2 regions of the Sporolactobacillus sp. Y61 genome follow, and region 2 is predicted to be linked to the other one. Evidence: riboswitches for the same ligand, from Rfam matches in the RefSeq annotation. Region 2 holds a riboswitch; the other holds the start of a gene.

Region 1 (4,497 bases), 1.3 Mb from region 2:
TTTCTGGCAAACTGGAATGGATCCCCTATATTTTCCCAGTGCATGTACATTAACCGCGGTTCATCAAACAGCCAGTGATTATGAACAGCTGTTACGATCAGACCTCTTTTTCTTAATGCAGTCAGAAACGGATTGATTTCCTGTTGAAGAATAACCGATTCACCTAAGTTAAGGGTTTCCCCTCTTTTACTGTTTTCAAACGAGAGGGCAAAAGGGAGTGCCAGAGGTGAACGGGTTCGGCGGTTCAGAATGGTCGCATTTATATTTCTGAGCCGTTGAACCACACAGGCTGGAGTAGACGTAATCACTACTCCGCCAATAATATCTGCAAGTTTTTGACAGGTTGATGAGGTTGATGACATATACACATCTCCAATTCATTTTGATAGTGTATGGTATGTGAATTGAAGACAACCCGTCCGGGCAAATCAGTGTTATGTTATAAAAGGGTGAGTGTTTGAGACTTATGACAGACCCTGCTCAGTTACGCTCCCTTATCCCTGGCAGCGTTTTTTTGATACGCTTCTGCCGAAATGTTTATACTTAAGCAAAAAAAAGCCGCCATCACGGCGGCTTTCGCATTTTGATCCTTATTTTCCAACTGTATTTTCGAGTTCCGCACGCACTTCACGGGCAGCTTCAACCATGTTTCTGAGAGCCGGAATCGCTTCTTCCGGTTTGCGCGTTTTCAGGCCGCAGTCCGGGTTGATCCAGACGATTTTCGGATTGAGCACCTTCAGCGCACGTTCGGCGTAGGACTTCATTTCCTCAACGCTCGGAATACGCGGACTGTGGATGTCGTAAACGCCAAGTCCGATGCCTTTTTTATATTCAAAGTCTTCAAAAGTGGAGATGATTTCCCCATGGCTGCGGGCCGCTTCGATTGAAATCACATCGGTATCGAGTGCATCAATGGCACCGATGATTTCATCGAATTCCGAGTAACACATATGTGTATGGATCTGTGTATCATTATTAACGAATGACGTGGCGAGCCGGAATGCATATACGGCATCATGCAGGTACCCTGCCTTCTTTTCTTCCTTCAGGGGCAGCCCTTCGCGAAGCGCTGGCTCGTCGACCTGAATCATCCGGATATCTGCCTCTTCCAGGGCGTGTACTTCTTTTTTCAGTGCAAGTGCGATCTGATTAAATACAGTCGCCTGACTGATGTCATTTCGAACGAAGGACCAGTTGTAAATTGTAACCGGACCGGTGAGCATGCCCTTAACCGGCTTTTTTGTCAGCGACTGGGCATAGGCACTTTCCCTGACCGTCATTGGCCCCCGCCAGGCGACATCGCCGAAAATCAGCGGCGGCTTGACGCAGCGCGAACCATAAGACTGTACCCAACCGAAACGGGTAAAGGCAAATCCGGCCAGCTTTTCGCCAAAATATTCGACCATGTCATTACGTTCAAATTCGCCATGAACGAGTACATCAATGCCGATATCTTCCTGAATGTCGATCCATTTCGCTATTTCATCTTTAATAAACCGGTCATATTGATCCTGCGACCATTCGCCCCGGCGCAGTCTGCGACGCGCGAGGCGAACTTCTTTAGTCTGCGGAAAACTGCCGATGGTTGTGGAAGGCAGGGGAGGAAGCTTAAAAGCATCCGCCTGAATAGCCTGCCGCAGTTTCCAGGAACCGGGACGTGCCGGCAGTTCCTGGTCGAGATGACTCAGTTCCTTCTGCACCTCTTTATTGTTGCGGTGCACGGAAGTTTTCAGAGCAGAGAGTTCTTCATTGTTCTGCCGAAAAGCGGCGGCGGCAGAAGATGCGCCCTCGTTCAGCGCATGAGCCAGCACAACGACCTCGTCAAGCTTTTCATCGGCGAAGGACAGGGCACCTTTCAATACAGGATCCAGTTCCCTTTCGTTTTTGACGGTAACGGGAACATGAAGCAGGCTGCACGATGGAGTGACCCAGAGTTTGTCCTTTCCTCCGACCGCATCGAGCAGGCTCTTCAGTTCACTGAAGGTCGCCTGCAGATCTGCTTTCCAGACATTGCGTCCGTCAATGACACCGGCGGCCAGCACTTTGTCCTGCGGGAATCCAAACGTCTTTACCGCCTGCAGATTGGCTTCTTTTCCGTAGACGAAGTCCAGTCCGATGCCGTCAACAGGCAGGTTGACAACGGTCTGATAGGCGTCAACTGCTTCAAAATACGTCTGAAGCAGGATCGACAGACCCGGTGTGCCGTCTTTAATCCTCTGATAGACGTTCTGGAAGACGGACACGTCCTCTTTCGGCAGCGTTTTTACAAGAATCGGTTCATCCAGCTGTACCCATTCCGCTCCGGCAGTCCGTAATTCATTCAGGACCTGGATATACAGCGGGATCAGTGCATCCAGGAGCGTCTGAAAGTGATCCCTGTTGTACCCCTTGGAAAGTTTAAGCAGGGTCACCGGCCCGACAAGAACAGGTTTGGCTGTAATACCGAGTTCTTTTTTCGCTTCGTTGAACAAACGGAGCAAGCGATTTTCGGTAATAAACGGCTTCGTCTCATTACTGATTTCCGGAACAATATAGTGATAATTTGTGTCAAACCATTTGGTCATTTCTGAAGCTTCCGCCTCTTTGGTGCCGCGCGCGATTGAAAAGTAAGTCTCAAGGGAAACCTGCTTTTCTCCCGTGTTGAACCGCTCAGGAATCAAACCGAATAAGACCGCGGTATCCAGAACGTGGTCATAGAAGCTGAAGTCTCCGACCGGAATCAGATCCACACCAATTTCTTTCTGCTTCTTCAGGTTATTCAACCACAGCTTTTTCGTTGTTTCCAGAAACTCCCCTTTGGAGATCTTTTTTGACCAGAACCGTTCCACAGCTTTTTTCCATTCCCTTTTTTCCCCAATCCTCGGATAACCGAGATTGGCACTCAGCACATCTCCCATGCTCTCATCCTCCCGTTTCTTCGTTTTTTCTCTCAAGGTGCAAAATTAAAAGCCTCTCTGAACCAGAGAGGCTTAAACGTTCATCAGCACCCTCTTATTTCTCAAAACTTCATGTTCGAAGTTTTGCTGGAATTGGCACCTTTTTCATAAAAGATTGAAAGGTTGCCGGGCTTCATTGGGCCAGTCCCTCCGCCGCTCTAAATAAGAGTTTCTTTTTAAGTTTACAGAAATTTTAGCATGAAACCGGGTATCCGTCAATGCCGGAGATGAATTTACCACAGATGTAAACAATTGATTCTCAGGCGACGATAATAAAAATGTGTGTGTGTGTTTAACCACAGTCAATCCATGACGACAGACAAGCAGGTGGCAGCATGAAGAAGGCAATGGAAAGATGGAAAAGTGAACTGAAAAAAGTGGACGTACACATCGATACTGATGATGAACGGTTACAAGTACAGATAAAATTGATCGGGCTGACTGCTCTTGATCTTAGAATACTGAAATGGGCACAGCCGGGAATGAAGGTCTGTTTCGGTCAAATAATGGATGACTTCATGAGGATGATTGAGGCGTTTCCGGAACTTAAGAGTCGGGAGGAGCCCGGTGCGTCAAAAATCCTGAAACAATTATTCTATGACCAGCTGATCTTCGTTTTCAGCGGGCAGATCGATCGATCGGTTGTGCAAATATGCAGAAGGAAAGCGTCTATCCTTTTTGCTCATAAAATGACTCCCTCTTACTATCTTGCCTGTCTCTCTCACCTGAGACATCTGACGGCAGAGGCTGCCTTCCGAAAATGGAAAACCGTGTTTCAGCTGACACAGATTTTAACTTCTATGGATAAAATGATGAGTTTTGAACAGCAGCTGGTCATTGAAGCCTATCAGGCGTACGTAAGAGAAGCGGAAAATCAGAAAGAAAAAGCCATGCGCTATAAGGCCTATCATGATACACTGACCGGTCTTCCAAACCGCAGAAGTGCAGATGAGGCCATCCGTATAACCCTTGATTCGGCGCGCAGAAACAGCAGGACGTGCGCTCTGTTTACCATCAATATTGATCGATTCAAGATGGTGAATGAAGTATACGGCCGTCATTGCGGCGATCTCTTTCTTCAGACAGCCGCCCGGCGTCTGCAGCAGGCTATTAAGTCCTATGACACGAAGCTGTTCCGGATCAACAGTGATGAGTTTTGCGTACTCTTGCGCGATGATCTCAGCCGTGAAACGCTGGCTGCACTGGCTTCCCGGATGGTCGCCATTTCCGGTCAGGCATATATGATAAAAGGACGGAAAATCTTCGCTACCGTCAGTGTCGGCATTGCCTGCTACCCGCGAGACGGAGAAAATGATCTGCATCTTCGAACGAGTGCGGAAGCCGCATTGAGAGAAGCAAAACAGGGGAAAACCGGCTTTTTCTTTTACAATAATGAACTGCATAACCGTCAGCTTCAGAAGGTGGGGATTGAAAATGACCTGCACAGCGCGTTACATAAGAATCAGTTTCTTCTCTATTATCAGCCTCAGATCCGATCAGGGGATCGGAAGGTTATTGGAACAGAAGCCCTGATCCGATGGAGCCATCCTCAATGCGGACT
Region 2 (4,497 bases):
TACATCACATTTGTTCGAGAGGCTCGATGCGCGGGGACAGTTAACCGGACAGACCCTGTGTCTGATTACGACCGTATTTACCAATCAGATCACGCGGTCAGAGCGAGACCATTTTAACAGAAAATTATTCGAAGCATACACGGAAGGAACGGCCCGGACGGCCATACGAAGTGGATCGGCGTCAAAGTGGCAGATCGCATCGATGGCCGGACGGCAGAATGCCAGACAGGCGGGACTGTCGATGGGCAAATACCTGTTGTATCTTAAGGCTAATGCGTTTCACAAAGTGCTGTCACTGGATCAGGCGCGACAGCTTTCTGCGTTACGTCTTGAACAGCAGCTTTCTTCCTCCAGACCGGTCTGGTATCCATTTATCAGGGAGCTGACGGGGAAATTTCAGAACGGTGAAAACCAGGCTGCGAAAGCAACTTTTCATTATATTAAAGAAAATTCACTGTTCAGAAATCCCTTTAACGGTCTGGAGAAGAAAAAGCCTGCTGAAGATCTGAGCGGTATGCGTCTCAGTGAGCCGCGGTCAGTTGCGTTGACTCATGCCCTGCGGCAACGTCTGGAAGCCTGATGAAAAACATAATCATGGATTCTGATGTTCAGGCAGGGGCGGCAGGCTGAAGTGCATTATTTGAAGATCAATCTGTTTCCGGATAAAGGAGACAGGTTATTTTTTTGGGCAAAATTTTTAACTGAAGAACTGATTTCCAGTGGGCAAGCCGTTGTTCTTCATTTTCCGGGTAGATCCTCATGCTGTTTTCTGTAAAAAATTGTCTGATCTGATAAATGTTCTTATAGCTGTCTTATCCTGCATCAAATATTAAACAACTGTAATGAAGACGTATCGCTTCTGTTAACAGCATGTAACTGCCATGAAAAATCTGGGGACTATGATTAACCTTGTTGAAAAGTTTAATACACATGTACATATAAGCGACGCGTGATTTTTGAAATACGAGCAGGAGGTTATCCGAAAATGAAGAAAAAAGGAATTATATCAGCAACGCTTATCGGCGGACTGGTTGTAGCAGGAACGGGTGCCGGAGGAGTAGATCAGGCAAAGGCAGCTCCTTCGGGAAATGCAGCAAGTTTGGCCAGACAGGGTATTGGTCAGCAATACAGATGGGGAGCTAACGACTGCTCCGGCTTTACGATGAAAGTCTTTGCCCGTTTAGGGGTGAATCTGCCTCACAGTTCTGCGGGGCAGGCAGCGTACGGTGCTTATGTCAGCAGAGATAACCTTCAGCCGGGGATCTCGTCTTCTTTAACACCAATAATAAAGGAATTTCTCATGTGGGGATCTATGTGGGCAATAACCAGATGATCAGTGCTGAAAATGAAGAAACAGGTGTCCGTCAGACGCAAATTTTTGATGGCGGTGCATCCAGCTACTGGGAACCCAAATATGTGACCGCCAGACGGATTTCTGAAAGCACCCCACCCGCTCAGAAAGCGAAAAAATCTGTACGTCCTGCAGTAAGACAGGCCGCACCGGCTTCGAACACGACTCAGAAAGCCACAAGCAACAATCAGGCGACGCCGTCTGGAACCTATAAAATTCAGGACGGGGATACGCTGTCAGGAATCAGTCAGAAGACAGATGTATCGGTGTCTCAGCTGAAAGCACTGAACGGGCTGAACTCGAATCAGATTAGATCCGGCCAAGTACTCCGGCTGAAGGGCAATCCGATTTCGCCATCCAAAGCTCCTTCAAAGGTTTCTGCAGCAAAACCGGCTAAAGCTTCTGCAGAAAAGCCGACAACAGCTTCTGCAGCAAAACCGACAACAGCTTCTGCAGCGGAACCGGCTAAAGTTCCTGCAGCAAAACCGAAAGCACAGACGGTTAATAAGTCAGGAGTTAAGGAAGCGGCGCAGCCTGCACAGTCGGCAGAACGTCCTGCCGCTGCTCAATCAGATAAAGTGTCCGGCGGAACTTATTTCGTCCGGACGGGTGACAGCCTGTGGGCGATTTCAAGACATCACGGAATCAGCGTATCCGAAATTAAACTGAACAATCATTTGAAGTCGGATGTGATTTATCCGGGTCAAAAGCTTAATTTCAATGTGCAGAATAAAGGCCAGACGCATAATCAGGCAAATAAAACATACGCGATTAAGCGCGGGGATACCCTGTGGGATATTGCAAGAGCGCATGGCACGACAGTCAGCAAGCTGATGAAAGAAAATCATCTGCATTCTTCTCTGATTTTCGCAGGTGATCAATTAAAGTTGCCGAAAAAATAATTAAAAATTTCATAATGATCATAAACGCCGGGCAGGAGGAAAATCTTGCCTGGTGTTTTTTTGAATCGTCGATTTGACAACTTTCAGCCACCATGTTAAGTTAAATTTACGCATAAGAATAGAAGAATAGGTAATCACTCTTATCAAGAGCGGCGGAGGGACTGGCCCGATGATGCCCGGCAACCCCTGTTTTCTGTTTATTCGGAAGACAGGAAGGTGCTAATTCCTGCAGAAATGCAAGTTTCTGGCAGATGAGAGAGGCAGCGGGCTCCTCTTTCATTGAGGAGTTTTTTGTTTACCTTCATGAAGCGTGAAAGGGAGGAGATACAGGTTTCGGATTTTCCGGAATATCCGGCTAAGCGTATAGAAAAGGTTTTGAAAGTGAGGAAATGGTGTTGATTGAGCTTCAAGATGTGAAAAAGGTTTACCAGACTGATGCCGGACCGGTTGAAGCTTTGTCTGACGTCAGCCTGAGCATCCGCCGGGGTGAGATATTCGGCGTCATCGGCTACAGCGGTGCCGGTAAGAGTACGCTGATCCGGCTGATTAATATGCTGGAGAAGCCGACATCCGGTCAGGTGGAAGTGGACGGGCGTGTGCTGTCTGATTTATCAGATAAACAATTGAGGAGGGAAAGACAGCAGATTGGAATGATTTTTCAACACTTTAATCTGCTGTGGTCCCGCACGGTTGCTGAAAATATTGCTTTCCCGCTTGAACTGTCCCATCTTCCAAAAACTAAAAGGAAGGAGCGGGTGTCGGAACTGATTCGGCTCGTCGGGCTATCAGGACGCGACTCGTCCTATCCGTCACAGCTGAGCGGAGGCCAGAAGCAGCGTGTGGGCATTGCCCGGGCTCTTGCCAGTAACCCCAAAGTGCTGCTCTGTGATGAGGCGACGTCCGCACTGGATCCGAAAACAACAGAGGACATTCTCCGACTGCTCAGCGAAATTAATAAGAAACTGGGAATCACGATTGTGATCATTACCCATGAGATGCATGTCATTCATCAGATCTGTGATCGTGTTGCTGTCCTTGATCGGGGAATCATTGTCGAAGAAGGTTCCGTTCATGATGTTTTTCTGCATCCACAGAAGGAGATCACAAGATCGTTTGTCGGCCGGACAGACGAATCGCTGACTGAAAAGGAGCGAATCAGCTCGTTTCAGGAGCATCATCCGGGAGGGACCATTATCCGCATCACATTCAGGGAAGGGGACAGCCAGAAACCGCTGTCGACGATTTTATTCCGGAATCCGGCTCTTGAGGTGGCTGTCATTGAAGGCGATCTGTCATCGGTGAATGGCGGTTCAGAAGGGCTTCTTCTATTAAATCTGACCGGTGCGGAAACCGATATAAAAGCTTCCATTGAGAAGCTCCGGGCAGGGCATTTGGAAGTTGAGGTGATTTCCCGATGAACGGTTTCTTATCAAGTATCGACTGGCCGGGAATGTGGCTGGCTACCGAACAAACGCTTTATATGACTCTGGTTTCCGGTGTCCTGACTTTTGTTATTGGTCTGATTCTCGGCCTGATTCTTTTCCTGACGGCAAAAGGCGGGCTCTATGAGCAGCTGTTTGTTTACCGGATTGTTGCGGCAGTTGTCAATGTCTTTCGATCGATTCCATTTATCATCTTAATTATCTTGCTGATTCCGTTCACTGTTCTGATTGTCCGGACGATGATCGGCGCAACAGCAGCTCTTCCTGCGATTATCATCGGGACAGCCCCGTTTTACGGGCGCCTTGTAGAGATCAGTCTCCGGGAAGTAGATAAAGGGGTCATTGAAGCCGCTCAGGCGATGGGAGCTTCCCGCCTGCAGATCATTGTTAAAGTCCTGCTTCCTGAAGCCTGGCCGTCGCTGATCTCCGGCATGACCGTCACGCTGATTGCCTTAATCAGTAATACCGCGATGGCGGGCGTTGTCGGCGCAGGCGGACTGGGCACCATTGCATACAATGACGGTTTTCAGGCGAATAATAATCAAATTACCTTTGTCGCGACAGTCATTATTCTGATTATTGTTTTTATTATTCAGTTTATCGGTGACCGTATCACCCGGCATGTTGATAAGAGATAAACAGACAGATCATAAATGATGGATTTTTAAATGAAGAGCACATCTGAACTATTGGAGGACTGCAACATGAAAAGGAAAATTTTATCATTAATACTGGCCTTATCCGTTATTCTGGCGCTTGCTGCCTGCGGAAACGGAGGCAGTGCGCAAAGCGGTACAAAAGG

What was found. A riboswitch is a leader RNA that binds a small molecule or an ion and turns the genes downstream of it on or off. The one in region 2 is predicted to bind S-adenosylmethionine.
Region 1: it holds a riboswitch for S-adenosylmethionine, as region 2 does, so the genes downstream of both, metE (5-methyltetrahydropteroyltriglutamate--homocysteine S-methyltransferase) here and ABNN70_RS08515 (ATP-binding cassette domain-containing protein) in region 2, are expected to answer to the same signal.

What each region holds. Positions count from the first base shown of each region.
Region 1 covers NZ_CP159510.1:3,056,000-3,060,496, reverse strand. Annotated here, with positions in the region: gene ABNN70_RS14635 (DUF1259 domain-containing protein) at 1-362, opposite strand, end outside; gene metE (5-methyltetrahydropteroyltriglutamate--homocysteine S-methyltransferase) at 591-2,897, opposite strand; SAM riboswitch class I at 2,989-3,105, opposite strand; gene ABNN70_RS14625 (EAL domain-containing protein) at 3,272-4,497, shown strand, end outside.
Region 2 covers NZ_CP159510.1:1,796,983-1,801,479, forward strand. Annotated here, with positions in the region: gene ABNN70_RS08500 (anti-sigma factor domain-containing protein) at 1-580, shown strand, start outside; partial or broken gene ABNN70_RS08505 (NlpC/P60 family protein) at 1,163-1,371, shown strand; gene ABNN70_RS08510 (LysM peptidoglycan-binding domain-containing protein) at 1,618-2,253, shown strand; SAM riboswitch class I at 2,391-2,511, shown strand; gene ABNN70_RS08515 (ATP-binding cassette domain-containing protein) at 2,649-3,671, shown strand; gene ABNN70_RS08520 (methionine ABC transporter permease) at 3,668-4,333, shown strand; gene ABNN70_RS08525 (MetQ/NlpA family ABC transporter substrate-binding protein) at 4,400-4,497, shown strand, end outside.